3 regions of the Arthrobacter sp. AB6 genome follow, and region 3 is predicted to be linked to each of the others. Evidence: riboswitches for the same ligand, from Rfam matches in the RefSeq annotation. Region 3 holds a riboswitch; each other region holds the start of a gene.
The links. Region 3 has a riboswitch for cyclic di-AMP ahead of Q9R30_RS08585 (C40 family peptidase). Riboswitches for the same ligand answer to the same signal wherever they lie in the genome.

Region 1 (10,374 bases), on a different contig from region 3:
AATCACGGTGGGACACGGCAGGTGCTTGAGGACGCCATGGGCTGTGGAACCGAGAAGAAGCCGTTTGATTCCGCCCCTCCCACGGCTGCCCACTACGAGCATTCTGGCCCCGGAAGCAGCATCAACCAACGATTCCACCGGTCCCCTCTCGGTCTCCAGCACCCGGTTCACGCGCAGGCTTGGATAGTCCTCATTGAGCCCTGCCACTGTTTCGGACAGGACGATGCGTTCTTCCTCGGTGAAAAGGTCGGCCAGGCTGGTGGTCAGCAGGCCCGCATCGGTAACACGGTCCGGCGCATTGATGGCATAGACCACAGTGAGGTCGTCCCCCTCCCGGTCAGCCTCGGCGGCGGCGAAGGCCACAGCCTGGGTGGCTTCCCTGGAGCCGTCGACGCCCACCACCACGCCGGACCGGCCCCCGAGCTCCCGGGTACCCACCACGGCAACGGGAACCTTTGAAGAAGCCGCAACCTGCAGCGCCCGGTCTGCAAGGGATCCGCCGGGGTGGCCGGTGCCCGAGCCTACAACCACCATGGATGCTTTGCCGGAGTACTTCGCCAGCGAGCCGCCCACGCTTCCGGTGAGGAGCCGGGTGGTAACGCTGATGGGGAAGGTTCCCCGGATACGTCCGGCGGCAGTCTGCAGGAGCTTGTCGCCCGCCTCCTCGAGAACGCCGATCCACGGATACGGTTCAGCAATCCACCGGTCGTCCACGACGTGGAGGATCACCAGCGGCAGGCCCGAGCGTTCAGCCCGCCGGGCAGCCCAGAGCACAGCCGCCTGGCTCTGCGGGGAGTCGTTGGTGGCCACTGCGATGGGTTTACGGGTTGTCATGGCCGGGCTTCCTGTTTTCTTCTGGGGCGGGGTCCAGTTCAAGACTTGCCCGGTGCCTGCAGGAGGTATAGGGCCAAAGGTCATGGCACATCGTGCCGGAGGAAGTTAGCGCGGCCCCTGTTTCATCAGTACGCTTACTATTGTTCGCTTTACCTGTCCAAGTGACATTGGCTGTTCGAGAGAAAGGCATCACCATGACGGAACAGAACCTCCCCGACGACCTTGAGGTTGTCCAGGATGACGACGTGCTCCTTGATGAGACCCCCGGTGCGGCTGCCTCATTTGAACTTGACCCTGTGAGAGGCGAACCGGACAGCTATCCGGGAGCAGCCGAAAACAATCCGGATCGCTGGCAGGAGGACCCGCTACTCCAGGATGAAGAGGTCTCCGGGGAGGAAGAGGACTTCATCAGCGACCGGGCTTTCCGCGACGGATCAGCCCAGGCACGTAACGCAGCCGATGAATCCCAGGAGGCTCCCATCGCGCCCACTTTGGGTGAAGCCGTGGCCGATGTCGACTTCGGCGAGCATCCGGACGGGCCAGAGGCCGAGGGCAGTGACGACACGGAAAACTTTGGCGGGTCCCCGCTCAGCGAGTTCGAGCCTGACGATCTGGAGCGCTGAGGGGCTGCGGCTGTCCTGACCCGACCAGTCATCCTGGGGACGAAAGACTCTGGCACCGCACATGGGCCGGATGGATCATCGAAAAGGGAGCAGTGGCGGGGCCCCACGAGGGGAGGATGCAGGGATGATGTGGTGGGACGGGAACATGGGAGCCTGGGGCTACATCCTGATGGTGGTGAGTTTCATCCTCTTCTGGGGTGCCATCATCGCCGCCATCGTGGTTTTTGCCCGCTCGATGTCAGGCGGCAACCGCAGGGACGGCGGAGGCCACAGTACCGGCAGTGCGGAGCAGGTGCTGGCCGAACGGTTTGCCCGCGGTGAAATAGACGAGACGGAATACTCGGCCCGCCTCACCGCCCTCCGTCGCGCCCGCGGGGCCTGACCCGCCGCCGTGCCGGCTCTTCCAAGGCCGGATCGCATGGATGTGCGGCTCATAGCCCGGGTGCTCGTTCTTCGGGCGGCCTTGAACCGGCGGGACCGCTGGAGCCCTGCCCGGATTGCTGCCCACCAGGAACGTGCCCTACATGGATTGCGGACGGCAGCCTATGCCGGGTCTGAGTTCTACCGGCGCCGCCATTCAGGGCTCTACGGGGCTCCCCTTGCCCAGTTGCCGCCCGTGACCAAGGCCGATCTCATGGGCCACTTCGACGAGGTCCTTACTACGCGCGACCTGAGCCTGGCCGACCTGGAACAACGTCTCCGGACCCTCGCGGCCGAGGACGGTAATCCCGGCTTGCCGTGGAGGGGGCGCTGGTGGGCTGCGGCGACAGCCGGGACCGCCGGTCCGCGCGGAACCTTCGTGTGGAGCCGGCCGGAATGGGCACATGTGCTGGCCTCGTATGCCCGCGCCAACGACTGGGCTGGAATAGCGGCCGGCCTCAGCCGGCCGCTTAAAATGGCGCTGGTAAGCTCGCGCGTCCCCACCCACCAGTCCGCCGTCGTGGGCGCTTCGCTGCATTCGGGGCTTGTCCCCACGCTCCGGCTGGACGTGACCGCACCCATGCAGGAAACAGTGGCGGCGCTGAACGGGTTCCAGCCCCGGGTCCTGGTGGGTTACGCTTCCGTGCTTCGGCCACTGGCGGCCGAACAGCTGGCCGGGCGCCTGAAAATCTCGCCGCAGGCAGTGATGTCGGCCTCGGAGGTGCTCACCCCGCCGGCCGCCCGGGAACTGGAGAGGGCATGGGGGAGCGCGCCGTTCGATGTCTACGCCGCCACGGAGACGGCCGGCATCGCTTCACCGTGCGTCCACCGGAACCGGCATGTCTACGAGGACCTGCTCATCGTCGAACCAGTGGACAAGGAGGGGGTCCCGGTACCGCCCGGGTCAACGGGCGCGAAGCTTTTGGTCACGGTCCTGTTCTCGCGGACGTTGCCGCTGATCCGCTACGAACTGTCGGACAGCGTGACGTTGGGGCAGCGCGGTTGCCCCTGTGGCCGCTCGTTCATCCGCATGGAGGATATCGAAGGCAGGTTGGAGGATGTGCTTGAGCTGCCAGGCAAGGCAGGCCTTGTGAGCGTCCACCCCATCGTGTTCCATCACGTCCTGGACCAGGCTGCCGCCGCCGGCTGGCAGGTGGTCCAGGAACCCATGGGACTGCGGGTCCTCGTCGCAGGACTGGCGCCGGGAAGCACAACCTCCGGAATACAGGCCTCGGTGGCCGAAGCCCTCGCAGCTGCCGGCGTCGCGCGAACCCCGGTCTCCGTGTCCGTGGTGGACCGGCTGGAACGGACACCCTTGGGTAAGGCGCCCTTCGTTCGCCGGCTCAAGCCGTGAGCCGCCGGAACGGACCTGGCCGTTTCCGGCGAACTGTTCCGTGATGGCTTCCCTTACCGGAAGTCGGCCAGCCAGCAGGACGGAACGTGGCTCCTGCGCTGATCAAGCCAGATTCCGGGGAACTTCCGCTGTTTCCCCTAGCTGCAGGCAAACTACGCTAAAATCGTAAGCAGGCTGATGAATATCGGTTGGCAGGATCAATACTGAAGGAGTTTCACATGAACTTGGGAAGCATGATCAGGAATGCCGCTGGACGATTCTCCGGCAGGGCCGGCACCGCCGGAACAACGCGACGGACCGGACTGAACGCCACGGGGCGGGCACCCGGCACACCGGGCGCCCCAGGAGCCCGGACCGGTGGTTTGGCCGGCAAAATCATGGGAATGCTCCGGCGGCGCTAGGCCGTCCCGGCAGCCACAAAAGCAGGTCCCGGACTCTTCCGGAGCCTGCTTTTTGGCACCCATCGCCATGCGTGAGCTCACCATCCTCGGCACGGCCTCGCAAGTCCCCACCCGGACCAGGAACCACAACGGCTACCTGCTGCGCTGGGACGGCGAGGGCTTCCTCTTCGACCCCGGCGAGGGAACACAGCGCCAAATGATCCACGCAGGGGTCACCGCGAGCCAGATCACCCATATCTGCCTCACCCACGTACACGGAGACCACTGTTTCGGGTTGCCGGGGGTGTTGTCGCGCATGGCCCTCGACGCCGTGGCGCACCCGGTGCACCTTCACTACCCGGCATCCGGGGAGGATGTGGTGCGCGCCCTCGTGTCCGTCAGCTCGCCGGGGATCGATCTCAGGCTTCGCCCTCACGGCGGAAGCGGTGCGGTGGCCGAGGGCCTGGACGTCCGGCCACTGAAGCACCGCATTGAAACCTACGGCTACCGGCTGGTGGAACCGGACGGCCGCACCCTGCTGCCTGAGCGCCTGGCCGCAGCGGGTATATCGGGCCCATCGATCGGGCGCCTGCAGCATGATGGCAGCCTGGCCGGCGTCCGCCTCGATGACGTCAGCATTCCGCGGCCGGGCCAGCGCTTTGCTTTCGTGATGGACACGGCGCCCTGCCAGGGCGCTGAAGAGTTGGCCGACGGCGTCGACCTCCTCGTCGCGGAGTCCACCTTCAGCGATGACGACGCCGGCCTGGCGCGCCAGTACCGCCACCTCACCGCCGGGCAGGCAGGGGAACTGGCTGCGAGGGCAGGCGCCGGAACCCTCGTGCTGACGCACTTCTCCTCACGGTACGGCGACGACGCCGCGGCGCTGGCGCTCCAGGCCAGGGCCCGCGCGGCGGATACTGACGTCATCGCTGCACAGGACCTGCAGCGCGTCCCCCTGCCCCAGCGGCGCCGCTGGCCCCGGCTTGGCGTGACCGCACCAGGACGGTCCGCTGCACCAGAACGGTCCACTCCGCCAGGCCAGGCCAGCCATCGAGCCACGGAGGTAACCGGTGAGCTCATCAACCGCCGGACTAGCGACGGCGATAGGGTTAAACCATGACTGCTGCAGCAGAAACAACCGCCGTCTTCGAGGGCCGCTTTGCCCGTGAACTAGCGGAGCTGGCCGTTCCATGGCAGGCGGAGGAAGCGCCGGATCCTGAGCTTCTGGTACTTAACGACGCACTGGCGAACGAGCTGGGGCTGACACCCGACTACCTGCGGACGCCGGAAGGCGTGCGCCTCCTGCTGGGTAACTACCTCCCCCCGGGTGCAACCCCCGTAGCCCAGGCGTACGCCGGGCACCAGTTCGGCGGCTACTCACCGCTGCTCGGCGACGGCCGCGCGCTGCTGCTGGGCGAAATACTTGCCGACGGAGGGCGCTTGCGGGATGTGCACCTGAAGGGTTCCGGCCGTACACCTTTCGCCCGTGCCGGCGACGGCCGGGCCGTCATCGGCCCCATGCTGCGGGAGTACCTTGTGAGTGAGGCCATGCATGCCCTGAACATTCCCACCACGCGGGCCCTTGCCGTCGTAGCCACCGGGCGGCCGGTGCGCCGGGACACGATGCTGCCGGGTGCCGTCCTGGCCCGGGTGGCCAGCAGCCACCTGCGCGTGGGCAGCTTCCAGTACGCCCGGGCCACGGAGAACATGGACCTGCTGCGCCGCTTGGCGGACCACGCCATCAACAGGCACTACCCGGCGGCAGCCCGGTCCGAACACCCCTACCTGGCGCTGTTTGAAGCAGTGGTGGCTGCCCAGGCAGAGCTCGTGGCCAAGTGGATGCTAGTGGGTTTTGTGCACGGGGTCATGAACACGGACAACATGACCATCTCCGGGGAAACCATCGACTACGGGCCCTGCGCATTCATGGACGCGTTTGATCCCGCCGCCGTGTACAGCTCCATCGATGTAGGCGGCCGCTACGCCTACGCGAACCAGCCCGTGGTTGCCGAGTGGAACCTGGCCCGGCTCGCTGAGGCCATGCTGCCGCTCTTCAACGAAGACCAGGAGCAGGCTGTCGGCCCCGCCGTGGAGGCACTCGGCACATTCCGCGGCCGGTACAGTGACGCCTGGTTTGGGGGCATGAAGGCCAAGCTCGGTGTGGCGGCCAGCCCGGAACATGACGAAGCGTCGGACCTCGTGGATGGCGTGATCGGCCTGCTGAAGGACGGACCCGTTGACTACACGCAATTCTTCCGGAGCCTTGGCCAGGCCGCCCGGGGCAACTCCGGGCCTGCCCGCGGTATGGTGCTGGACCTCCGGGCTTTCGATGCCTGGGCTGAACGCTGGGCCGCGCTGAAGCCCGACGCTGAACTCATGGACAGCGTGAACCCCGCGTACATTCCCAGGAACCACCTTGTGGAGGAAGCACTGGCTGCGGCTACCGCGGGTGATCTTGACGCGTTTCACCGGCTCCTCGAGGTTGTCAGGTCCCCGTGCCAGGAGCGCCAGGGGCTGGAACGCTACACGGAGGGACCGCCGGAGGACTTCGGCAAATACCGGACCTTCTGCGGCACATAGCTGTCATTCCAGCGGGAACAGGGGAAGCCCGGAGGACCAGGACCGTTGGGAACGTGGAAGGGGCGGCAGCCGGTAAAACCGGCTGCCGCCCCTTCCGCGGGGTGGGCCCGCCCGCTAAGAGCGGCCTATCCCGTTGCCGCTGGCTAGGCCACGCGGACGAAGGAAGCGCCGCTCAGCCAGCTGATGGAGTGCACGGCAGTCTGGTTGCCGTTCACGCCGCCGCTGACAACCTGGCCGTCACCGGCGTAAACGCCCACGTGGCCGGCGGTGATCACGAGGTCACCGGGAGCAGGGGAGCTTACGGTGGAGCCGTACTGGTAGAACTGGGTGGGAGCCAGGTCGCCCACGGACATGCCAACAGACCGCAAGGCCTTTTCCACCATGGCGGTGCAGTCCTGGATCTGGCCCACCTGGCCATAGGCGTTAGCCAGGATGGCTGCCCCCGTACCCGTGCCGGTGCTGGCGGAGGCGTAGGACAGGTTCATCCCGGTGTTGGCCGGCGTGGTGGCGGCAGCGGTCTGGACAGGTGCCGGTGCCGGCGCGGCGGAGGGAACTGCCGGGGCGTAGCCTGCAGCCGGGATCTGAATCTGGTCGCCCGGGTAGATGACCGCGGAGATCGCCAGGCCGTTGGCAGCCAGGACATCGTTCAGGGCTACGCCGTGGGCGGCCGAGATGGCGCCCAGCGTGTCGCCGGATACAACCGTATGGACGGTGCCCGCGGCCGCGGCGGGGGCTGCAACTGCTGCGGCCGGGGCGGCGGAGGCCTGGACGTTAGCGGTCTCGGTGGTGTCCGGCCCTGTCACACCGGCGTGCGCCGGGGCTCCGACGCCGAAGGCAATGCCGGATGCGGCTGCGACGGCGAGTGCCGGACGGCCCAGGGTCCTGGCCTGGGACTTGGCCGAAACAGCCAGCCCATCCAGGATGATGGAACGGGCCGGAGTTGCGCGGTGACGGGCGGTGGTGGAATTTTTTGACACGGTTGATCGCCTCTCCCATGCCTGCGGGGTGAGCTGTCGGGTTCGGGCTGGAGATGCCCGGCCGGAAGCAACTCCGAACGGAACGGAGGCGCTAGCGACTTAACCCCAAGGCCTCTTGAGAGGCCGTGGAAACTTGGTTCCCCCGTCCCTGCCAGCTGGAAGCGATTGGTTCCCGGATCAGCGGCAGGGCTCGGCAAGCTGAGGGGAATGTCCCGTCTGGGAGGGACACCTGAAGACCATAACCCGCTCCGGCACCAATTGTCACATTTGGGTAACATGCGAGGTTCTCCTCTCGCTTTACGCAAACGATTCGACTCTTTTTCGCCGGGGTGCTGACCTCGGAAGATACCTCCGTCGGGACGGTTGAAGATGGGAAGCGTCACGAAGTCATAAACGGCGAGGTTTGTGCGGGTGTGCACGGCCTCGATTCGGCCTTGACCATTCCGCCGACAATCAGGCTTTCCGTGTTGAAATTCGAGGGCCTGTTTCTGCTGTATAACGATGCAGGCCCCTCATCCTTAAAGTGAAGGTTGAAGCCGGTAAGCTTCCGAGCTATGGCCCGTTTCGCTGCAAATGTCCGCCACCGCCTGCCCGGGATACTGCTGGCCGCTGCCCTCGCCGGCAGTGTGTGGCTGCCTCCGGCCGGGGCGGCCGAAAGCGTTCCGCCTGGCGGCTACCCTTCGTGGGAGGACGTGGAGCGGGCCAAGCTGACCGAGGCCGGCACGGCCAAAGAGATCACGTTGATCGCAGGCCTTTTGGACGGGCTGCAATCGCAGTCGGAGGCCTTGGGCAACGCCGCGGTGGCGTCCGCCGCTGAGTCTGCAGCGGCAGATGCCGCGTTGGCAGCATCCACTGCAAAGGTAGAGTCGCTGGCGGAACGAGCCGGGACGGCCAAGGCCGAACTCATCCGCCACAGGAAGGACATCGGAGCGCTGGCCGCCCAGTCCTACAAAACGGGCGGTACGAACATGGGGTTCTTCGTGGCGTTGGACGCGATCGAGAACAACAACGTCCACGGGCTCAACGTGGTGCACCTGGTGGGCGGCAAAACGGCGGGCCTTGTGGACAAAGCCGCCGCCGCGGGGAAAATCACGGCTTCACTGGCTGATCAGGAGAAATCCGCCCGGACCGAGCGCGAACGGCTGTCCCGCGAGGCGGCGGAAAAGCTTGCAGCGGCCCGATCGGCCCAGGAAGCCATGGCGCGCCAGCTTACGGAAGAACGGCAGCGCAGCCGGGAGCTGACCGGGCAGTTGGCGTCCCTGAAGGGCACGACGGCGGCGGTTGAGGGCGAATTCCGGCGTGGACAGGCGGCACTGGCCGCTTATGAAGCAGCGCAGGAGGCGAAACGGGCCGCGGCCGGGGAGGAAGCCCGACGACGTGCGGCCGCAGCGGCAGCGGCGGCAAAGGTGCAGCCCCCTGCTGTTCCCGCCCCCATGCGTCCGGCTCCCGCCGATCCGGCACCTGAGAATCCTCCAGCCGGCAACCCTGTGCCGGCAAATCCTGCTCCGCCTGTCCCCGCCCCGGCGCCTGCCGCACCGCCCAGCCCGCCCGCCGTCGTCGTTCCCTCTGCTCCTGCGGGTGCGGTCAACGATCCTGCCGGTGCCAAGAGCTACGCCTCGGGCAGGCTGGGGGCCTACGGGTGGGGATCGGACCAGTTCCTCTGCCTCGCCCAGCTTTGGACCAAGGAATCGAACTGGCTGACCACGGCCACCAACCCGTATTCCGGTGCCTACGGCATTCCGCAGGCACTTCCGCCGGGCAAGTATTCCAGCGCGGGCAGCGACTGGCTGACCAACTACCGGACGCAGATCGAGTGGGGCCTTGGCTACATCCGTGAGCGGTATGGCTCACCATGCTCGGCATGGAACCACTCCGTGGCCAGGAATTGGTACTGACACCGCGTTAGGCTTTTCCCATGCCTGATGTGGAAAGGTTCCGCATCCTCCTCGAGGAGGAGCGGAAGCGGAAGCTGGCACTGCTCCCCGCGCTCCGCGCCGACATTGCCTCGGCAAACTCCGCGCGCCAGGATTCGAACGTCGACGACGAACACGATCCGGAGGGTTCCACCATTGCGTTCGAGCTGTCCCAGGCAGCTGCCCTGCTCAAGCAAAGCACCGCCGGCCTTGACCAGGTGGATGCCGCACTGGCCCGGATCGCTGCCGGCACGTACGGCATCTGCGCGGTCTGCGGGGAATCCATAGCGGAGGGAAGGCTGGAGGCCAGGCCCTGGACGCCGTTCTGCATCCGGCACGCGTCCGCTGGACGTGGCCGATGAACGGCGGGCCCGACTATGTGGCAGCGGCCGCGGCGTTCATCGACCGCACCCTGCAGAATGAGGGCGCCTGGTACCGCGCGGACGACGTCGAGTCCCGGCTGGGCGGGGTGCTTGCCTCCTACGGCTCCTCGGTGGGCGCCGTCCGTGGAACGGTCCGGGACGCCCTGAGGAAGTTCAAGGACCTGGACCACGATGCCGTGGTCCTGCTGGCGTCCGGGCTGTGGGCCCAACCGAAACCCGGTGGCAGGCCGGTTTTTGAGCGCCGACAGGCCGCCGTGGTGCTGCTTCAGTCAAGGGCCAGTCTCCTGCTGCACTCGGACCTGACCCGGATCGAGGGCTTCCTTCGTTCCGCGGGAAGCCGCGAGTTGGTGGAGCCCCTGCTGTCCGACGTAGTGTTGCCGCTACTGGCTGGACTGGCAGGACGCGACCGGCAGCGCGCAGGTGTTGTCCTTGCCAGGTGGAGCCAGGACCCGGACGGGCGGCTGCGCAGGGCTGCGGCCTTCATCGAGCAGCAGTCCGGCCCTGAGACCCCGCACAAAGGAGACAGCTATGAACGATCCCTATGACCTGGACCGCTTCGTGTCAGCCCAGGACAGCGGCGCAGGGGAGGGCGGGACCTTCGGACAGGCCTTGGCTGAGCTGCAGCTCGGCAACAAGACCGGCCACTGGATGTGGTTCATCTTCCCGCAGCTCGCCGGCCTGGGGCAAAGCCCCACCTCCCGGAAATACGCCATCACTTCGCTTGCCGAAGCCCGGGCGTACCTCGAGCACGAGGTCCTCGGCCCGCGGCTCCTCGAGTGCGCCCAGGCGCTCACCAACCACGCCGGGCGCACTGCAGAGGACATCCTGGGCGGCATCGATGCCCGGAAGCTGCACTCGTCCATGACCCTGTTCCTCCGCGCCGCGCCCGGCGAAACGGTGTTCAAGACAG
Region 2 (10,374 bases), on a different contig from region 3:
GGTATCTCGCCGTTCGCCGAGTTGCCCGGGACGGTTCAGGACCTCGCCAACGGGAAGTTTGAAGCCCTGTGCCACGTCATCGAATACCCCCGCGACGAAGACCGCGAGAACGAAGACCGCCAGACCAAAGACCCGCGCCAGACCCGAGAAGACCAGAGGTAAGTCCATGTTCAGCCTGACCGTCCGCCGCCACTTCATGATCGCCCACAGCCTCCCCCGTGAGGCGTTCGGGCCGGCCCAGGCCCTGCACGGGGCAACCTTCGTCGCCGAAGTGTCCTTCCGCCGTCGGACGCTCAACAAGGACGCTATCGTGCTGGACATCGGCGCCGCCGGCACCATCATCGAGGACGTTCTGGCAGGCCTGAACTACCGCAACCTGGACGAGCATCCGGATTTCGCGGGCAAACTCAGCACCACCGAGGCGCTGGCGGAATACATTGCCCATTCAGTTGCGGAAAAGCTGAAAGATGACGACGACGGCGGCCAGCTTAAGGGCATCGACGTCACCTTGCGCGAAAACCCGGACGCCTGGGCCACCTACTCGCTGGACCTCCCGGCAGCGGACCTTCCAGCAGCCTGATCCCGTGCCCCCCATCCGTCTGCTGGTCCCCGGCAACATCCACCACCATTCCGGCGGCAACGTCTACAACGCGCGGCTGGTGCGGGGCCTGGAGGTTTTGGGGACAGAGGTCGAGGTAATCGCAGTGGACGGCTCCTGGCCGGAAGCCAATGCCCGCGCACGGCGCCGGCTGGGCAGACTGCTTGGCGCCTGGGAACCGGACGCAGGACTGCAGGGCACCGTGATCCTCGTGGATGGGCTGATCGCCATGGGCGCGCCGGATGAGCTGGAATTCGCGGCCAAAGCCGGCCGGGAAACCTGGGTGCTGGTCCACATGCCTGCCCCCGCCCGCTACGGACTTGAGGCAAGGTCCCTGCGTGCCGCCACCGGGGTGCTGTGCACCAGCACCTGGGCAAGGAACGTCCTGGCGGCACGCCACGGCCTTCGCGGGCTGAAGGTCGCCCTTCCCGGTACTGATCCGGCGCCGTTGGCTTCGGGATCCACGCCGCCCCATATCGTCACCGTGGCCGCACTCCTGCCCAACAAGGACCAGTTGCTGGTGGTTGGGGCACTGGGCCGGCTGCAGGACCTTGAGTGGACGGCAGCGCTGGTGGGATCAGACCGGGCAGACGAGGAATACACCGGCAAGGTTCGCGCTGCCGTTCAGGCGAACGGGCTGGGCAGCCGGATCCAAGTGACTGGAGAGTTGACCGGCCAGGCGCTGGAAAGCGCATGGCAGCGGGCGGACCTCAGCCTGCTGGTCTCCCGCGCTGAAGCATTCGGCATGGTGGTCACCGAGTCGCTCGCCCGGGGCATCCCGGTGATCGTGCGTGACGGGACGGGCGCCGTAGAAGCGTTGCGCCTGGGCATACCAGGTACGGACGACGACGGCCCGCTTCCCGGAGCGAAGGTTGCCTTCCCTGCCGATGATGACCCTGCCAACCCCGCCCTGCTGGCCCAGGTCCTCCGCGGCTGGCTCGAGGACCCCGCAACCAGGGATTCCTGGCGGGAAAGGGCGGTTGGGGCGGCGGGCACGCTGCCGGGTTGGGACCGGACAGCGGCGGTGGTGCTGGACGCCATCAGGAATTAGAGCCGGTGCCCGGCGAAGAACTCACGCAGCAGCCCGGCGCACTCTGCCTCGCGCACCCCGGGATAAACCTCAACCCAATGATTCAGGCGGCGTTCGCGGAGCACGTCGAAGACGGATCCTGCCGCCCCCGCCTTCTCATCCCAGGCACCGAAAACCACCCGGGGAATCCGGGCCAGGACAATGGCGCCGGCGCACATGGCGCAGGGCTCCAGGGTCACCACCAACGTGCAGTCGGCGAGCCGCCAGCCGTCGCCGCTGCCGCCGTCGAGCACTGAAAGCTGGCGCAACCGCTCCGCCGCCTCCCGGATGGCAACTATCTCGGCGTGGGCGGTGGGGTCGCCCAGCTCCTCCCGCTGGTTCCGGCCGGAACCCAGCACGGCGCCGTCGGGCCCTATGACCACCGCGCCAATCGGCACATCCTCCGTAGCGAGGGCGCGGCGGGCCTCGGCAAGGGCAAAGCCCATCCACGCGTTATATTTTTTCTCTGCTGAGACCATGGCTCAATGATAGTTTCGTGGGATAACCAGAGCCCGTGACGCCCCAGACGCCGGGAGGCACAGTGAGCACCGTCCGAGACCGCATGGACAAGTGGATCAAGCCCTATGCCGCCCTGTGGCTGACCATGATCATCGGCGGAACACTCGTGGTCACCTTGGCCCTGCTCGGCGCAGAGGTGTATGCCAATGTGGTGGCCGAGGAAGGGCTTGCCAGCCTGGATATTCCTGCGCTGGAATACTCCCAGTCATTGCGGAATCCGGAGGTGGACGCCTTCGCCACGGGCTTTACCAACGTGGGCGGCGGGATCGGCATGCCAATCCTCGCCAGCATCCTTACTGCGTGGCTGACATTACTGAGCAGGACGTGGCGGCCCATCGTCCTGGTGGGCGGCGCTGCCCTCGTTTCCACAACTGCCACCACCCTGGGCAAGCGCCTGGTCGGCAGGACCCGTCCGGACCATTCGGAGGCGGTGCCGCCCTATGAGACCACACCGTCCTTCCCCAGCGGACACACGCTGAACACAACAGTGGTGATAGGGGTCCTGGTGTATCTGATGTGCCTCCAGTTCCAAATCCTGTGGGCAAGGATCGCCGCAATAACGGCCGGCGCCATCTTCATCATCGCCATGGGCCTGAGCAGGGTTTTCCTGGGACACCACTGGTTGACCGATGTGATGGCCGGCTGGTTCCTTGGCCTCGCATGGGTGTCCATGGTGATCCTGGCCCACCGGCTGTTCCACCTGATACGCCGCCGCGAGCACGCGGGCCCGGCGCCTACCTTTGAACACCCCGTCCTTCGAGAGGAACCCAACGGGGAAGCGGAGGCCAGCGGCGACCGGTCGGGGAGGGGCCCGGCGGCCGGGTGATACTTTTGACCCATGCGCACTCTCGTTGTGGACCACCCGCTGGTCGCCCATAAGCTCACCGTCCTCCGGGACAAAAACACTCCGTCCCCGGTCTTCCGGCAGCTGACGGAGGAGCTGGTGACCCTCCTCGCCTACGAGGCAACGCGCGAGGTCCGCACCGAGCCAGTCACCATCGAAACGCCCGTCAGCACCACTGTTGGCACGGCGTTCACCAAGCCCACCCCGCTGGTGGTACCCATCCTGCGCGCGGGCCTTGGAATGCTCGAGGGCATGACCAAGCTCGTCCCCACCGCTGAAGTGGGATTCCTCGGCATGGCCCGTGACGAGGAAACCCTGGACATCATCACCTACGCCGAGCGCCTGCCCGAGGACCTTACCGACCGGCAGATCTTCGTCCTGGACCCCATGCTGGCCACCGGCGGTACGCTGCGCGAAGCCATTAAGTTCCTGTTCAAGCGCGGCGCCTCTGATGTCACCTGCATCTGCCTGCTTGCTGCTCCGGAAGGCCTGGCAAAGCTGGAGGAAGAACTCTCCGATGCCAATGTCACCATCGTGCTGGCCTCCATCGACGAAAGGCTCAACGAGAAGTCCTACATCGTTCCCGGCCTCGGCGACGCAGGCGACCGGCTGTACGGCATCGCCGGCTAGGTCTCCGGGAGGGCTGGGGCAGAATGGGAGGCATGACCGTCCCGATGCCTCCCCTAACCCTGGCACTGACCTGCCGTGCCGTCCTCTTTGACATGGATGGGACCCTGGTTGATTCCACCGCGGTAGTTGAACAGGTTTGGGGCGAGTTTGCCGTCCGCTACGGGCTGGACCTTGGAGAGATCCTGCGGACTTCGCACGGCGTCCAAGCAGGCGACACCGTGAAGCGCTTCGCTCCGCCCGGCGCCGATGTGCCGGCACTGACCGCGGAACTTGGTGCCATGGAACGCGTCCGGACTGACGGCATCCTGCCCCTGCCCGGGGCAGCCCGGTTGCTGGCGGCACTTCCAGCAGACGCCATCGCCCTCGTCACGTCCGCTGACCGCGTCCTGGCTGACATCCGGATGGGCGCCGCGGGTCTAGCCATGCCTGCCACGGCCGTGACAGCTGAGCTGGTAACCCGGGGAAAACCGGATCCTGAGGGATACCTGCAGGCCGCCGCCGCCTTGGGCGTGGATCCTGCCGATGCGGTGGTGTTTGAGGATGCTCCCGCCGGCATTGCAGCAGGGGTCGCCGCCGGCATCCGTACGGTGGCTGTTGGACCCAACACCGGACCGTTGCCTGCCGGCATGCTGCACATTGTTGACTACAGTGCAGTTGCCGTCGAGGTCGGCGTGGATGACGAGGGCAGGAGGGTCATTTCCTTCCGGCTGTGAGGTTGGAGTCAACGGACGCGGCCGGTGCCGCTTTAGTACCAGTTGTTCGACAAGTGGAAGTTCAGTGCACCGCACGGGGACTGGTAGCGTTCCTGGATGTAATCCAGGCCCCAGTTGATCTGCGTGCGGTAGTTGGTGAGGTAGTCGGCGCCGGCACTGGCCATCTTCTCAGCCGGCAAGGACTGGACGATGCCGTAGGCGCCGCTGCTCGGATTGGTGGCCGTAGTGGTCCAGTCCGATTCCTTGGTCCATAGGGTCTGCAGGCACTGCATCTGGTCCGGAGCCCAGCCATAGGAAGCCAGTTGGCCGGCAGCGTACGCTTGGGCGCCCGCGGGGTCATTAACCGCGACGACGGGTGCGGGCTCGGGTACCGGTACCGGCGCCGGTTCGGGAGCGGGTACCGGCGCAGGTGCGGGCTCGGCTGCCGGAGCTGGAGCCGGTTCGGCTGCCTGCGGGACAACATTGATCGGCCCAGCCGCGGACTCAGGCGCAGGGTTGGCCCGGATTTCGCTTTGCTCCATGCTCAGCTTCGACAGGGACTCGACAGCGGGCGCCTCGGTGGATGCCACGCGGGCACCCGTGTCGGTGGCCTGGCCCGCAGCGCCAACTCCAACAAGGATGGCGCAGGATACTGCCAGGAACCCGGCGCGCCGGCCGAAGGACGGGAATTTGGCTGCTCGACGCGTAGCGCGGGTATCCGAGCCCGATTGCGGGCGTGGTTTTACAAGGAACTTGGACATGATGGATCGCCTCTCACACCTGCGGAGTTAGCTGTCGGGTTCGGATGAGGGCATCCGGCCGCACGGAAAAAACACGTGCAGGCTTAACCCCAAGGGCATTCAGTGCCCGGGACGGTGGGTCCCCCGCCTCTGCCGTTGCTCAAGAGGAATCCGGGAAGTGGCAGAGCTTGGCGTCAACCCGGGATATGCGGCCCGAACGGGGGCCGCACCCATTCGACGGTACAGGAGCGCAGCCCAGAAGTCACATTTTGGTAACAGGAATCACGATGGCGGCGCGCCGCCTTGTGTAATTTCGCGAACCAAGGGCAGCTGCAGGGCGAACTGTGTGCGGCCGGGCTGAGACGTCACCGTGACCCGTCCACCGTGGGCCTCAACAATGGACTCGACAATGGACAACCCCAAACCGCTGGTTCCTTCAGCGGCGGGTGCGCCGGGCGTGCTGGCCGTTCCCGCGCGTGCCGCGTCTGCGCGGGCGAACCGCGCGAAGACCTGGTCCACGAACTCCGGCGGTATTCCGCCGCCGTCGTCCGTTACGGTTACAACCGCGGCTCCCTCCGGGGTCTTCCACACCCCCGTTACCACTGTGGTGCCCGGAGGGGTGTGCTTGCGGGCGTTGGAGAGCAGGTTCATCAACACCTGCCGCAGCTGCGACGGATCCCCGTTGACCACCACCGGCTCGTCGGGGAGCTCCAGCCGCCAGGTGTGCCCGGGCGCCATGACCTTCTCGTCGCTGACGGCTTCCACCACCAGCTGCGTTAGGTCCACCTCGCTTAGCTTCAGCGGCTGGCCCTCGTCAAGCCGCGCGAGCAGCAGGAGATCCTCCACCAAGGCGGTCATCCGTTCCGACTGGCTTTGCACCCGCGCCAGCGACTTCTGCCCGTCCGGAGTGAAGTTTTCCGTCATCCTCATCAGTTCGGTGTAGCCGCGGATGGCGGTCAGCGGCGTGCGTAGCTCATGGGAAGCGTCAGCCACGAACTGCCGCACCTTGGTTTCGCTCTTCTGCCGCGCCTGCAGCGCGTTGGCAACGTTGTCCAGCATGAGGTTCAGCGCGTGCCCCACGCTGCCCACCTCAGTTCCGGGGTTGGAGTTCGACGGCGGTACACGCACGGCAAGTGCCACCTCGCCGGCATCCAGGGGCAGCTGCGAAACCCGGGTGGCCACCTCGGACAGCTGTTCAAGGGGCTTCATGGTGCGGCGGATCAGGACTGTGCCCACCAGCCCGACCAGGAGCAACCCGCCCAGCGAGACGAACACGAAGGTCCACACCAGGGACGCGAGCGTGCCCTCCTTAGCGGCCAGGGGGAGTCCGGTCACCAGGACGTCGCCGAAACTGGTCTTGACCGCGATCAGCCGGTAGTCGCCGTTTGAAAGCCTGCGGTCAACAGGCCGGGCGTCGGTGGCCAGTGCCAGCAGGACCTGCTTGTCCTCGGTGGACAGTGCGGAGCGCGTGGTGTCCGGGGCAAGGAAGCCAGCGCTGTTGACCTGGCCGTTGAGGATGCGCGCGTTCAGTGTTCCCACGCTTTGGCCGCGGGAATCCAGGGGGTCCCTGCCGTTGAAGCCGCCGGAGGGAGGCCGGCCGGGATCGTTGGAGCGGGCTGCGGCCTGGCTCAGCTGCTCGTCCAGCTGGCGGGTGAGGAACGCGTCCATGGAGGCGTAGCTGGCCACGCCCACCGCACCGCAGATGGCGATCAGCAGCGCCATGGCCAGCAGGATAAGCCGGGTCCGCAGGTGCCAGGTGCCAGGCGTGAGCCAGCTCCGGCGCTGCGGCTCCGCGGTGTGCACGGCGGTCATGGCGCCGTCTACTCCGCCGGCTTGATGACGTACCCGGCGCCCCGCACGGTGTGGATCATGGGCGGGTGCACGGCGTCCACTTTCTTGCGCAGGTAGGAAATGTAGAGTTCCACGATGTTTGCCTGGCCGCCGAAGTCGTAGTTCCACACCCGGTCCAGGATCTGGGCCTTGCTGATGACGCGCTTGGGGTTCTCCATGAGGTAGCGCAGCAGCTCGAACTGGGTGGCCGTTAGCTGGACGTCATCACCGGCCCGCGTGACTTCGCGTGTGTCCACGTTCAGAACAAGGTCTCCCACCACCAGTTCAGCAGTGTCCATGGCGGCAACGCCGGAGCGCTGTACCAGCCGGTGCAGCCTCAGCAGGACTTCCTCCATGCTGAACGGCTTGGTGACATAGTCGTGCCGCCGGCGGCGAGGCCCACGATCCTGTCCTGGACCGCGTCTTTGGCGGTCAGGAAAAGCGCGGGGACCTCGGGCGCGAAAGCGCGGATCCTGCCCAGGACCTCGACGCCGTCGAACCCTGGAATCATGACGTCGAGGACCAGGACGTCGGGGCGGAAGTCCTTGGCCAGCTTCACCGCTTCAGGGCCGTCGGCAGCAACTGCCACGGACCAGCCCGCCATGTGCAGCCCCATGCTCATGAGTTCCGAGAGGCTGGGTTCGTCATCCACCACGAGGGCCCTGATGGGGGAGCCGTCCGGATGGGTGAGCTTGGGGAGGTTGTTTGTCATGGAGTGCGAAGTGGCCATGGGACAACTCTCCGATCATTGGTTTATGCCCGGCTATGGCAAACCTGTGGCCCAGCTGTGAATATCCCGGCGTAGCGAGCTGAATGCCGGAGACGCGGCTGCTCCTGCCATGCCCCAGCGGCGGGGTTGCCGTTGAGGTGCAGTTTCCCCGGAGAATTTTTTGTCCGAAACCGTGGGCGGTTGGACACGACGGCAAGGCGGTGAGTGGGATTTCCCTATCAGTCCCGGTCCTGAATATTTTAGCGTGAAACTCCCATTCCGCCGAACAAAGTTCTGTCCAAGGCCGAAAGTGCGCCTCTTCAAGGATAACGAACGTTATTTTTATGGCTCTGCCAGAATCGTGATTTGCAGCACATTAGCCGATTTCGTCTCATTATGCGGACGACCGCGTCCATTGTTACTTGCAAGTTGGCATTGTTACGCTGCACACTTCCAATGTGAACAAGAACTCAACAGCACCTGCAGCCGCAGAATATTGGCCCAGCACATCCGCTGCTGCCGACATGCGCTGTTGTCGAATGCACGCCTGACCTTCCCACCCTCCGAAGTTCTTAGGCATTCGCCCCCAGCCCAGCGTCGGGCGCCCCTCCCCAGTTCTCATTGCGGGGAAACCCAGCATTCGGGCCGTGATGACGGCCATTCACATTGAGGTAAGCACATATGTCAGTTGCATCCGGATACGTCCACATCTCTGTCCGTAACGCCGCCAAGGCGGGCCAGCCCTCCGGCCTCCGCCCCGGCTTCGGCCCCCGGCCTGCCCTTGCTCCCTCTGCTTCCGGAAGCAACTTTCCCGCCCAGGGCTATGCGCCCCAGGGCTATAACCCCAATTCCTACGGGCAGCTCCGCGCCGTCCAGCCTGCCGAGGCGGCGCCGATGACGGCCCCCACTCCCGTAGTAGCCGGCCCGGCTGCTGTCCGGCCCGTCGCCAATGACAACGTCGCCCGCGGATTCGTCCTCTACATGGGTATCGACGAGGAAACCGCAGCAGCCGCCGGAACCTCCATCGCCAAGCTGGCCCAGGAAATCCGCGCCTACGCCCAGTCCCTGGTGTCCGGAGCAGAAAGCTACGCAGCCGTCGCCGTGGCTCCCGCAGGCACCCCCGGTTCCGCGCTCGACGTCGTCCGTTCCACCTTCGGCGACCCCACCGTCAACACCCGCCCGCGCACTGAGGCCCCGCGTCCCGCGCAGGCCCAGGAGCCGCGCCCGTCCGGTGTCCTGATCGACCTCGCCCGCCGCGAGGTCCACCTGGACGGCGAGTCCCTCAACCTGACGTTCAAGGAGTTCGAACTCCTGAACTACCTCGTGGAAAACGGAACCCGCACCGTGGGCCGCGATGAGCTCCTGGAAGGTCTCTGGCGCAATGCCGAAGAGGTCCCCAACGAGCGCACCATCGACGTCCATATCCGCCGGCTGCGCTCCAAGCTGGGCCGGCTCGCCAACACCGTGCGCACCGTCCGCGGCCAGGGATACCGGTTCTACGAGCACCCCGAAGTGGTTGTCTGGGCCGCTCCGGAATACTCGATCTAGGTCTTTTCGCGACCACGCCAAAGCGGCTTTCTGCCGGGTTGGGGCACCGTGCGCTGCGTCGGCTGGCTATAGGCTTAGGCCATGAGTGGGCACCATCTTCGACGGCTTGTGATCATGCGCCACGCCAAGGCCGATTGGCCTGGCGGCGTGGCCGATCACGAGCGTCCGCTGGAGGAGCGTGGCCACCGTGAGGCGCCGCTGGCGGGCCGTTGGCTGCTCAAGCACAACATCGTCCCGGACTTCATCCTCTGCTCCAGTGCCCTGCGGACCAGGCAGACCTGTACCTGGGTGTGCTCGGAGCTGGGGGACAAAGCGCCCACCCCCAAGCTTGAAGACGGGCTGTACGCTGCCTCCGCACTTCGGATGCTGACGGTCATCAACCACGTTCCGGACACCGTGACCACACTGATGGTGATTTCACACCTGCCGGGGGTCCAGGACTTGGCAATGCACCTCGCCTCGCGGGATTCCGACCACGATGCCTACATGGACGCCGCCACCAGGTACCCCACCAACGCCCTCACCGTCCTTGAGACGGAGAAGTCCTGGGCCGAATTGGACGGACAGGACGCCCGTATCACCAAGTTCAAGGTTCCCCGGGCCCGCCACTAGCCTGGCGCCATCCTGACGGGCCGGCAGGAGTCACCGGCGCGGTGGAGGTTTGGCCCCCGTTTTCGGCGTTGTCCTGGCAGGGGAAGCGGACGACGACGGCCGGTTGGCTGCGCTGGAAGGCACCCGCGCAGGCGCGCGGAGGCCGCCGGTTCCCTCACCACGAGTCCGCTGTGCCGATGCCTGCTGGGCCGGCTTGCGCTGGGCTGTCCCTTTGGCAGCTGGCCTGCCCGGCGCCGTCGTCCGTCCCTTCACGGAAGCGCCCCTGCTTGCTGGGCCCGTGGCGGCAGTGCCTTTTCTGCCCGTGCCCCGCCCAGCCGTGCCCCGCCCAGCCGTGCCCTTCCTGGACAGAGCCTGCAGCCGGCGCCCGCGGGGCCAGGCCGCACCGAGGAACAGCACGAGCAGGGTAACCACGGCTGCAGCGGCAGCACCAAAAAAGTAATTGTCGGGATCGTCGGTGGGCAACGGCGTTCCTACAAACGAGGACTCGCCGGCGAAAGCCAGCTCCCACGTGCTGATGAAGGCGAGGGAAAAGCCGATGGTGAGGCTGGCGCCCCCACCGGCAACCAGCAGGGCAAGGCGCCGC
Region 3 (10,374 bases):
CGGTTGCGCCGGTCCTGGCCTTTGTCCTGGTTGCCGGCGGCAATCCCTAGTGCGGCGGCATCATCCCAGGTGTCCACGTCTGCCGTGGAACCTGCAGGGACGGTGACAGGCTGCACCTCCAGACTAGCAAGGAGGGAGCGCACGGAGCCGTTAATAAGGGCACCACGGGACGAGAGCTGTGCTGCCGATGTTTTTAACGCAGCTGTGCGGTAAAGACCGGCCAGCGGCTGGAGCCGGCCGTCTTCTGCGCGGGCCATGGCCCCGTCTGCGTCCGCTGAAACCATCGCGGCCACCAGTACCGGCACTGCGTCCCGGACCAGCGGCATGTCACACGCCAGCACCAGGGTGAACTCCGCCCCGCGCCCGTCCCGGGCCAAGGCGTCGAGTCCGGCGGAGATGGCGGCTCCCGGCCCTGCGAACTGCGGCTGCTCCCGGCAGAAAAGTACTCCGGGAAGTGAATGTCCGGCTCCCGGGCCCACCACCACCGTGCGCGAAGCACCTGCTGCAGCGGCCAGTGCGCGCTGGAGGAGGGTGTCATGGTGGAAAACCAGGTCCTGTTTCGGAACCCCGCCCAAGCGGGAGGACCGGCCACCGGCCAGGATCACTGCATCGAAGTCCAGCCGGTTCTGTTCCATTCCCCCAGCCTAGCCATCTGTGGCGTTGCGGCGTGCCGAAGGTTTCCGGTCAGGCGGCGCGCTCCGGCAGCAGGAACGGATCCCAGGCGGGGGTGGGTTTCTCAAGTTCCTTGATCTGCCAGATGGTTCCATGCGGTGGCTCCGGGACGAAACGTAGTTTCCAGCCCATTTCAGCCGGCGTATGGTCGCCCTTGACGTTGTTGCAGCGCAGGCAGGCCGCCACCAGGTTCTCCCAGGAGTCCTCACCGCCCCGGGACTTGGGGTGGACATGGTCGATGGTGTGGGCCGCTTTTCCGCAGTACGCGCATCTGTGGCCGTCGCGTCTGAGCACCCCGCGGCGGCTGACAGCGGTGGCCTGGTTGTACCTCGGACGGATGTAGCGGTTCAGGAGAATCACGGAGGGACGTCCCAGGATTTCCTGCGGTCCCACCACGGGATCATCGCCTTCGGCAACCACGCTGGCCTTGCCCGTGAGCACAAGCACCAGCGCCCGGCGGAAAGTGATCACCGCCAGGGGCTCATACCCAGCATTCAGAACGAGAGTGCGCATGCACGTACCTCTTCACGGCCGCACCCGTCCAGGGGCACGAGGGCCGGCTGCCCTCGGCATGTCCGGGCTATGGATCGACACCACAAGAGTAAACACAGAAGCGCGTGTTCAGCTAATCGCCCTGTCCCAGAACTGTCGTGTCGGTCCAGTCAAGGGGCGCATGCTGAACGGCCGGAGCAGCGCGCAATTAAAAGGAAAGAACCCTTGCCGCGAGGGCAAGGGTTCTTTGCGTCCTGGTTGGACCGCCGGTGGTGGCGTCTCAGTTAACCCGGATGAAGACGGGGCCGGAGCCGACGTTGGCGCTGAAGACCACCGTCTGGTTTCCGTTGTAGCCACCGTGGACGGCCTGGCCGTTGCCTGCGTAGACAGCAATGTGTGCCATGCCGGCGCCACCGTCTGCGTAGTAGATCAGGTCGCCCGGCTGCGCCTCAGCGGCACTGACGGTGCGGCCCAGGGAGAGGTAGCCTGCAGGCCAGTCGTGGAAGTTGATCCCCACTGCTGCCAGGGAGTTCGTGACCAGCATCGTGCAGTCCTGCATAACGCCCAACTGGGCGTACGCAGCGGACAGGATGGCTGCACCCTTGCCGCTGGCGGAAGCAGTGGGAGCGGCGGCAGGGGCCGTGGAAACCGTGGCGGTGACCTTGGGAGCAGCAGGCTTGGCGACGGGGGCCGGCTCGGCCTCCTGGACCTCGACAGGTGCGGGTTCTTCGATAACCGGGGCCGGCGTGGTGGTGACGGCGGGCTTTTCGAAGGTGATGTTGATCGTGGAAGCCGCGGAGATGGGGGCTTCGACGGCCGATTCAACTTCCAGGGTGGATGCGGGAGCGGAGTCGCGCTGGACGTTGGAGTCGGCAGCGTTTGCCGCGATGCCGCTGGTCAATACCAGGCCGGAAGCGGCGGCGATGACCGCGGCCTGGCGGCCTACGCCACCGGCGTTCTCGCCGACAGCCTTGGCGATGATGGCGATTGAGTTGGTTTTGGTGACTTCGGCGCGATGCCGTGCGGTGGCACGAGTAGTCATCAGTTCTCTCTTTCGTTTTCCTCAGGCCGTTGTGGGCACCAAGGGATGCGGACGCGCCGGCATCTTGGGGGTATGCCGGCACGCCCCGAACGGGGATGTGGTGTTAGCGGAAAGCGTGGTGGAGCAAAGAAATAGTTCCTGGACCCGAGGGTCCAAGAACTATTTGCTGACGGTGAAGAACGAAGACGTGCCGGTGGCGGCCACGGCGTGGAGCAGCGTGCCCTGGGAGGGGTTGAGCGCGCTGACCATCATGCCGTTCCCGACGTAGATGCCGACGTGCGCTCCGCCGTTCTGCATGACCAGGTCTCCGGGCTGCGGGGTGGAGGTGGGGGTCATGGCAGTCCAGGCGTTGACGCGGGGGATGCTGATGCCGGCCTGGGCATAAACCCACTGGGTGAAGCCTGAGCAGTCCCACCCGGTGACGGGGCTGGTGCCGCCCCAGACGTAGGGGCTGCCAATGCCCGTGTAGGCGATGGCAGCAATGCCGGAGGTGGCGGCGGAAGAGACAGTCTTGGCCAGCTTGTCCGCAGCAGATTCAGTAGTGGACGCTGCGCCCGTTTCGGTGGCGGTGGACTGTGCCCGCACCGGCTCCCGCTTCGGGGCGGCGGTGGTCTTGACCACGGGCCGCTCGAACGACACGGTGGCCGTGGGTGCTGCGGTGACTGCCAAGGCAGCCTGCGCAGAACCGGACTCGGTCGAAGCGGAAACACCAGCGGTGGTGTCCGCTGCGTTGGCGGGCAGGCCCATGCTGAGGATAAGACCGGAAGCTGCGGCGATGACGGCAGCCTGGCGACCTACTGTCCCGGCATTGGCACTAACAGCCTTGGACACAGTGTCCAAGGGGTTGGTACGAACCGTTTGCGCACGGTGGCGCGCAGAATTGTTGCGTGAAGACACGAAGGTAGCCTCTCCCAATGCCTACGAGGTGAGCTGTCGGATTCGGATGGGAGTCACCCGGCCGCGCTGCTTCCAAGGAAGTTTTGCGACTTAACCCCAAGGTCTTAGCCAAAGCCAAGACCAAAATTGGTTCCCCCGCCCCTGCCAGACGATGAAATGCGAACGGACCTTGAGCGGTGGCAGAGTTAGGCAATCCGCACAAGAGCGTCAACTTCGGAAAAGTTGACGCGAGTTAGACGGTACAGCAGTTTTGGGTGAATGTCACATTCAGGTCACGGCAAGTCGCGATCATCCGATAGTTCACCGTCATTTGGCTACAGCCAGCCAGTCGGATCGACCACTTCGCCGTTGACTTGCACCTCAAAGTGGAGGTGGCAGCCCGTGGAGGCGCCCGTGGTCCCGCTGAGGGCCACAACCTCCCCGCGTGAGACCGTCTGCCCCTCCCTCACATTGAAGGAGGAGAGGTGGTTGTAGGTGGTTTCCAAACCGTTGCCGTGGTCCACCACAACACGGTTTCCGCCGCCGAACTGGTGCCAGCCCACGAAGGTCACCGTGCCGGTAGCCGCAGCGAGGACAGACGTGCCGCACTGGGCCACGTAGTCCTGGCCGCGGTGGAAGTCGCCGGAGCCCCCGGTGATCGGACTGACACGGTAGCCGAACGGCGATGCTGTGGTCAGCGTGGCCAGCGGGGCGCCGAGGCTTCCTGCCGAGGCAGCACGTGACACAGAGCCGGCGGACTGGGCACTCAGAAGCTGCTTGAGCTTGCCGTCCGGATCCGCCTGGGTGACGACGGCAGAACGGCTGAAGTCGATCTGGGCACCGGCCTCGGCTGAGATCTGGGGCTGCGGGGTTGCGGCTGACGCTGCGACCGGTATAGCACCGGGAGCGTCGGTGGCCATCACGGGGCTGGTGGCCGGCACCGTCACGGTCAGCACCAGGCCTGTCGCCGCGAGGGCGATTCCGGCCTTCTGGCCGATCCCGCTCGCTGCGGCAAATTCGGTGACCTGGCGGAAGGGACCACGACGGCGGCGTGCATCACGGTGCGGATCGCGGGGGCGTTCCGTGGTGATGACTTCAACAACCCGCGGCGTCGAAGAGGGTACCGCCGCGCGGCGGCGTCCCCTGGGGGTCTGCATGGACAAGAAGGGTTCCTCTCTGGAAAGCCTGCGAAGTTAGCTGTCGGATTCGGGTCAGAGAGTTCAAAGACCCGGTCCGCCGTAAGCAAGCTTCGGCACAGAGGTATCCCCGGAGGATCCTTCACTGGAAGAGGCTTGCTGCTGACGGACTTCACCCCAAGGCAGTCCCCCGGCTGCCGTTTGTGGTTCCCCCGCCTCTGCCAGTAATGACTCGTGCACCTGATCCGCTGGCAGAGCTCGGCTCCGAATCAGGTAACGCTTTAGTATCAACGCTTGGGTTTAACTATAGGGCCAAAAGTCCCAAAGTAACAATTCCGTTATCTTTGCGTAACCGGCCCCCATTCGGGTAGCCGGGAGGCCCACAGCAGTCCCTAGCGTACGGCCACGAAGACGTGCGCCGCGACTTCCGGCGGCAGTTCCAAGGCACCTTCGATGCCCGGGACGCGGACCGAGATGTACTCCCCGACCCGCTCCAGCGATACCGACGCACCGGGCCGGATTCCGCCTTCATCAAGCTGGACCAGCAGCTCGGGTTCCACCTGGATCGGCTCTGCGAGGCGGCTGACCGTCACCTCGGATGCCGGGCCGTAAGTCTTCATGGCCTCAAGCAGGCTGACTGCCGGATCCGCCGCGGACTGCGCCTGGCCCCCGAGGGCCGCCAATCCCGGGATGGGGTTGCCGTACGGGGACTCGGTGGGATGGTTCAGCATTTCGTAAATGCGCCGTTCCACCCGTTCGCTCATGACGTGCTCCCAGCGGCAGGCTTCGTCATGGACGTAGGCCCAGTCCAGCCCGATGACATCAGCCAGGAGCCGCTCCGCCAACCTGTGCTTCCGCATGACTTCGGTGGCGCGCTTCCGGCCCACCTCCGTAAGTTCAAGGTGCCGGTCTCCGGAGACAACCACCAGGCCGTCCCGTTCCATCCTGCCGATGGTCTGCGAAACTGTGGGCCCTGAGTGTCGCAGCCGCTCCGCGATCCGGGCGCGGAGGGCAACGATGTTTTCTTCCTCAAGCTCCAAGATGGTCCGAAGGTACATCTCCGTAGTGTCGATCAGATCCGTCATCCAGCTCAGCTCCTCGAGCGCAGTACCTTGCGTTGTCCCACCGTACCGCCTTCTCGTGCAGCGTGGTCCGTTGGAAAGCTTAGCCTATTTTGAATTTGTCCTAATAGTTGACGTCGTGGACAGGGCGCTGTCTCAGTGTCTGGACTATGACGGTCCAGGTTCCCGCTGAAACAGCTGTTCAGGCAGAATGAAGGAGGGCCCGAGTGACAGCCGCCGCGACTGCCTGCCACCTACATCCGTCCGGACCAACACCCCGTCCACGCCGAAATTGGAGCACCTGTGAGCGAAAACAGCATCACTATTCCCGCCGACCTCCTCCCTAAGGACGGGCGGTTCGGCGCCGGTCCTTCCAAAGTCCGGCAGGAGCAGATCGATGCTTTGTCCGCCGCATCAAAGACCATCCTGGGAACGTCCCACCGGCAGGCCCCGGTCAAGAACCTGGTGGGATCCGTACGCGAAGGCCTGAGCCAGTTCTTCCGCGCCCCGGAAGGCTATGAAGTGGTGCTGGGCGTGGGTGGTTCCACGGCGTTCTGGGACGTCGCCAGCTTCGGCCTGGTGGAGAAGAAGGCCCAGCACCTCTCATTCGGTGAATTCGGCTCGAAGTTCGCGGCAGCCACCAACAGGGCGCCTTTCCTGGATGCCTCCTCCATCATCAAATCCGAGCCTGGAACCCGCCCTGCCGCGCAGGCTGAGGCGGGCGTTGATGCCTACGCCTGGCCGCAGAACGAGACATCCACTGGCGTTTCCGCTCCCGTGAAGCGGGTGGCAGGCGCGGATGAGGGCGCACTGGTCCTTGTCGACGCGACGTCGGCAGCCGGCGGCCTGGACGTCGACGTAGCGGAGAGCGACGTCTACTACTTCGCCCCGCAGAAAAACTTTGCCTCCGACGGCGGGCTATGGCTTGGCCTGTTCTCGCCGGCCGCACTGGAGCGTGCGGCCCGGATCAAGTCCAGCGGCCGCTGGATCCCGGACTTCCTGGACCTCCAGACGGCCATTGACAACTCCCGCCTGAACCAGACCTACAACACGCCGTCGCTGTCTACCCTGGTGACCCTGGACGCCCAGGTGCAGTGGCTGAACGGGAACGGGGGGCTTGACTTCGCTTCGGCGCGGACTGCTGATTCCGCCGGACGCATCTACAGCTGGGCGGAGTCCTCCGAATTCGCCACGCCGTTCGTCGCCAACCCGGACGAGCGCTCCAACGTAATCGCCACGATTGACTTCGACGATTCAGTGGACGCGGCCGCGGTGGCCAAGGTCCTGCGCGCCAACGGCATCGTGGACACGGAGCCGTACCGGAAGCTGGGCCGCAACCAGCTGCGCATCGCCACGTTCGTGGCCATCGAGCCGTCCGACGTTTCTGCCCTGCTGGCCAGCATCGACTACGTAGTGGGCGAACTGCGCAAGTAGGCCAACTGCCTTAACGTACGACGGCGCCGCCCGGGATCATCCCGGACGGCGCCGTTCGTGTGTGGTCAGGAAGTCCTTGCTTCGTCGCCGGGCTCCCCACCGTCGTCGGGCTCTTCGTCCCCGGATTCCTGGTCCTGGTCCTCTTCCGGCTCCTGGGCCGGCACCGGTTCCGGCTCCTGCTCGTCCTCGGGACGGACGCGTTCTGCCCATGGCACCCATTCCGGGGCAAGGATCGAATCTTCCGACGGCAGGAGGCCTAGCTCGTTGACGGTGACCACCTTGGAGCGGGAGTTGCGGGTGAGCACCGCATACCATTGCCAGCCCAGGTAGCCGGCCAGCCTGGATTCAAACAGATGGGTCACCAGGCGGTCGCCTTCGCTCTTGGCCACAAGGTGTTGGCCGATCGTTGCCGGTGCCGTGATGCCCTCGATGGCCGTGCGGGCGGTGTCCACCGCTGCGGCCAGGAAGGCATCAGGCTTCCCTGTCCGCCACACCGGGACTCCAGCGCGGCGCCTGGACACAGTCTTAGCCCCTACCGGCTGTTCACCTTCCGGGTTCATCGGTGCCTAAACGTCCAGCTCGTCGGCAACCTTGCGCAGGGCAGCGGCGATGGCCTTGCCCTTGTTGCCTTCCGGGTACTTGCCTGCGGAAAGGGTCCCGGAGAGATTGTCCAGCACGGTCACCAGGTCCTGGACCAGCGGGGCGAGTTCCTTGGCGTTGGGCCGCTTGGCCTTGGCGATCGAGGGCGTCTTGTCCAGCACGCGCAGGCCCAGGGCCTGGGCGCCCTTGCGTCCATCGGCTACCCCGAATTCAACCCGGGTGCCGGCCTTGAGCTCTGTTACGCCTTCGGGCAGCGACGATTTGGGCAGGAATACCTCCTGGCCGTCTTCGCCTGCGAGGAACCCGAAGCCCTTGTCCTTGTCATACCACTTGACCTTGCCGGTAGGCACGTAATCAACCTTCTTCGTTCTGACGTCTTCTGACACGGCCAGCCGTCACCGCATCCGCATTGCAATGCGGGTTCAAGGTATGGCGGCTGCGGACCGTGTTGGTCTATCCCCCAAGGTTATCCTGCCTACCGCCCTATTGACGCTTTCAATGGCCCAGTGCAACCTTCCGGCTGCCTTCCTCCAGCACCATTCACTCCCGGTGCGGCAGGAGCGGTAGCGTTACGTCCATGACACCCTCGCGCTACCGGCGTGCCCTGATGATCCTCGCCGCGGCTGTCGCCGTGCTTTCCCTAGTGGCAGTGGGCGCCGTGATGGCCCTTGCCTTCGCCGGCTCAGTGGCTCCGGCCTGGGTCACCTATATGGCGCTCTACGGCCTGCCGCTTGCGTTCCTCCTGATGCTGTTCCTGGTTCTGGACAGCGTTGCCGGGCGCCGCCGGGCAGCAAACCCGGACCGGCGGTAACGTTGGACTGATGTCCCTCATTCGCGCATTGAGCAAGGAGCTGGAGGCACGCAGCGACGATTCGCTGCGTGCGCTGTTCGATGCGCGGCCGGACCTCATTTCGCCCCCTGTTCCGGACTTCCCTGCCCTTGCCGCGCGGGCAAGTGCCCGGCTGAGCGTGCAGCGGGCACTTGAACGCCTCAACCGCCCGCAGATGCAGGTCCTCGAAACCCTCCACCTGTGCACCAATACGGACACCGGCCACAGCGCGTCCGCCGCGGGGCTCCGGAAGATGATTTCCGGGTCTTCGGCAGCCTCGGTGGAGCGGATCCTGCATTCGCTGCAGGAACTTGCGCTGGTGCACCGCGCCGAGCCGCCGCACGGTACCCCGGCATCCGCGGCGAAACACCACTACTACCTCCCGGTGGGTTCGCTGAAGGACGTGGTGGGCATCTATCCCGCCGGGCTGGGCAGGAGCTACACCGAGCTGGTCCGCCTTCAGCCGGCCTTCGCGCAGCGTGCCGTGCAGCTGGTGTCCGAGCTGCACCGCAGCGGTGTTGCCATCCACGAGGCCACCACCCCCATGGAGGCGGCGCTGGCGCTGCAGCATTGGACCGCCTCCCCCGAGGCCCTCCAGGGCATCCTGTCCACTGCCCCGGAGCGGACGACGGCGCTGCTCGCCAGGTTCCGGAACTGGGCCATGGGTGCCGTCCCCCAGGCGCAACGGAAGGCCTCAATCACCACGGAGGGATCCGACGTCGGGCCTGTTGACTGGCTCCTGGCGCGGGGCCTGCTGGTGCCGCTGGACGCGGCGCACGTCGAGTTGCCGCACAGCGTGGGGATCTCGCTGCGCGGCGGTGCAGTGATCGACGATTTCACGTTGTCGCCACCGGTCCCCCGACTCGGCCGGACCTCAGCGGCGCTGCGCCGGAACGCAGCGCTCAGCGCCATTTCGGAGACGCTGCGCCTGGTGGGCGATTTGCTCCACGCCGTCGGGGAACAACCGCTCGCCACGCTGCGCAGCGGCGGTGTGGGAGTGCGCGAGATGCGGCGCCTTGCCGAACTGCTGCGGATCGACCTGCAGCACACGGGAATCCTGTTGGAGCTGTCCGCACTGGCCGGACTCATCCGCCTGGATGTCGATTCCTCGTCCTGGGTCCAGCCTCCGCAGCTGGAATGGCTCGTCCTGCCGCGGCAGGAACAGTGGCTCTGGCTAGTGAACGCCTGGCTGTCCAGCGAGCGCGTGCCGTCCCTGGTGGGCCAGCCCGTCCACGGAACGCGCAGCGTGCCGGCGGCCCACCGTTCCGCCTCCGGCACCACCATCATCGCGCTGTCAGCCGAAGCGCAGCGTCCTGATGCCCCGGTGGTCCGCAAGCGCATCCTGGAGATCCTGGATGAACTGACCGCCGAGGCAGGCGCCCCGGACGGGACGGCACCAGTACTTGATGCGGCAGCCGTTCTCCAGCGCGCAGAGTGGGCACAGCCCAGGATGGCCAGGCGGTTCAGCTCAATGATCCGCGGCGTGCTCGCCGAAGCCGAGCTCCTTGGCCTGGTGGGATCCGGAGCCCTGAGCCAGCTTGGAAGTGCGCTGGCGGAAGACAACCCTGAAGCCGCGCTTGCCATTTTGGGCGAACACCTGCCGGCAGCTGTTACACACGTGTTGCTGCAGGCCGACCTCACTGCCGTCGCCCCGGGGTATCTGGCCCCCGAACTGACCGGGAAGCTGCTGCTGATGGCTGACGCGGAAGGCCAGGGACCAGCCACCATCTACCGCTTTTCAGCTGGCTCCATCAAGCGTGCACTGGACAGCGGACACGACGCCGCCGCAATCCTTCAGTTCCTCCGTGAGCATTCTGCCACCGCGGTGCCCCAGCCGCTCGAATACCTTGTGGAGGACACGGCCTCACGGCACGGAAGGTTGCGGGTGGGGGCGGCAGCCAGCTTTATCCAAAGCGAAGACGAAGCCGCGCTCCTGGAGCTTCTCTCCGGGCCAAAGGCGTCCGGCCTGAACCTGGCGAAGATTGCCCCCACTGTCCTGGTTTCCTCCGCACCGCCGCGGGAAACCGCCCAGGTCCTCCGCAGCCTGGGGCTCTCCCCGTCGGTGGACGGCGCGGATGAACCTGTGGTCCGGCTCCGGGCAACCCCGGCCCCGCAGGACCACCTGCGCCCTGTCTACACCGCCCCGCGGACTGCACCCGGGGCTGAGGAGGTGGATGCCCAGCTCGCAGTCCTGCGCCAGGCGGGTCCCGCCGTCGGACACCGCGGAGGTTC

Region 1: linked by a shared signal. The riboswitch ahead of Q9R30_RS01490 (LysM peptidoglycan-binding domain-containing protein) and the one ahead of Q9R30_RS08585 (C40 family peptidase) in region 3 are both predicted to bind cyclic di-AMP.
Region 2: linked by a shared signal. The riboswitch ahead of Q9R30_RS17495 (hypothetical protein) and the one ahead of Q9R30_RS08585 (C40 family peptidase) in region 3 are both predicted to bind cyclic di-AMP.

The regions. Positions count from the first base shown of each region.
Region 1 covers NZ_JAUZVL010000002.1:18,864-29,237, reverse strand. Annotated here, with positions in the region: gene Q9R30_RS01520 (universal stress protein) at 1-834, opposite strand, end outside; gene Q9R30_RS01515 (hypothetical protein) at 1,029-1,457, shown strand; gene Q9R30_RS01510 (hypothetical protein) at 1,582-1,839, shown strand; gene Q9R30_RS01505 (phenylacetate--CoA ligase family protein) at 1,876-3,231, shown strand; gene Q9R30_RS01500 (ribonuclease Z) at 3,700-4,731, shown strand; gene Q9R30_RS01495 (protein adenylyltransferase SelO family protein) at 4,728-6,191, shown strand; gene Q9R30_RS01490 (LysM peptidoglycan-binding domain-containing protein) at 6,335-7,168, opposite strand; cyclic di-AMP (ydaO/yuaA leader) riboswitch at 7,172-7,370, opposite strand; gene Q9R30_RS01485 (lytic transglycosylase domain-containing protein) at 7,723-9,063, shown strand; gene Q9R30_RS01480 (TraR/DksA C4-type zinc finger protein) at 9,084-9,443, shown strand; gene Q9R30_RS01475 (DNA alkylation repair protein) at 9,440-10,009, shown strand; gene Q9R30_RS01470 (DUF1810 domain-containing protein) at 9,993-10,374, shown strand, end outside.
Region 2 covers NZ_JAUZVL010000029.1:2,039-12,412, forward strand. Annotated here, with positions in the region: gene Q9R30_RS17460 (zinc-binding alcohol dehydrogenase) at 1-162, shown strand, start outside; gene Q9R30_RS17465 (6-carboxytetrahydropterin synthase) at 167-580, shown strand; gene Q9R30_RS17470 (glycosyltransferase family 4 protein) at 585-1,649, shown strand; gene Q9R30_RS17475 (nucleoside deaminase) at 1,646-2,146, opposite strand; gene Q9R30_RS17480 (phosphatase PAP2 family protein) at 2,230-3,012, shown strand; gene upp (uracil phosphoribosyltransferase) at 3,025-3,660, shown strand; gene Q9R30_RS17490 (HAD-IA family hydrolase) at 3,693-4,373, shown strand; gene Q9R30_RS17495 (hypothetical protein) at 4,406-5,113, opposite strand; cyclic di-AMP (ydaO/yuaA leader) riboswitch at 5,119-5,279, opposite strand; gene Q9R30_RS17500 (HAMP domain-containing sensor histidine kinase) at 5,375-6,904, opposite strand; partial or broken gene Q9R30_RS17505 (response regulator transcription factor) at 6,913-7,652, opposite strand; gene Q9R30_RS17510 (winged helix-turn-helix domain-containing protein) at 8,313-9,179, shown strand; gene Q9R30_RS17515 (histidine phosphatase family protein) at 9,261-9,791, shown strand; gene Q9R30_RS17520 (hypothetical protein) at 9,822-10,374, opposite strand, start outside.
Region 3 covers NZ_JAUZVL010000008.1:16,930-27,303, reverse strand. Annotated here, with positions in the region: gene Q9R30_RS08600 (molybdenum cofactor guanylyltransferase) at 1-635, opposite strand, end outside; gene Q9R30_RS08595 (HNH endonuclease) at 685-1,185, opposite strand; gene Q9R30_RS08590 (NlpC/P60 family protein) at 1,445-2,206, opposite strand; gene Q9R30_RS08585 (C40 family peptidase) at 2,366-3,037, opposite strand; cyclic di-AMP (ydaO/yuaA leader) riboswitch at 3,108-3,305, opposite strand; gene Q9R30_RS08580 (M23 family metallopeptidase) at 3,418-4,239, opposite strand; cyclic di-AMP (ydaO/yuaA leader) riboswitch at 4,250-4,492, opposite strand; gene Q9R30_RS08575 (metal-dependent transcriptional regulator) at 4,611-5,303, opposite strand; gene serC (phosphoserine transaminase) at 5,583-6,713, shown strand; gene Q9R30_RS08565 (DUF3027 domain-containing protein) at 6,779-7,273, opposite strand; gene Q9R30_RS08560 (cold-shock protein) at 7,280-7,663, opposite strand; gene Q9R30_RS08555 (hypothetical protein) at 7,891-8,124, shown strand; gene Q9R30_RS08550 (helicase-associated domain-containing protein) at 8,135-10,374, shown strand, end outside.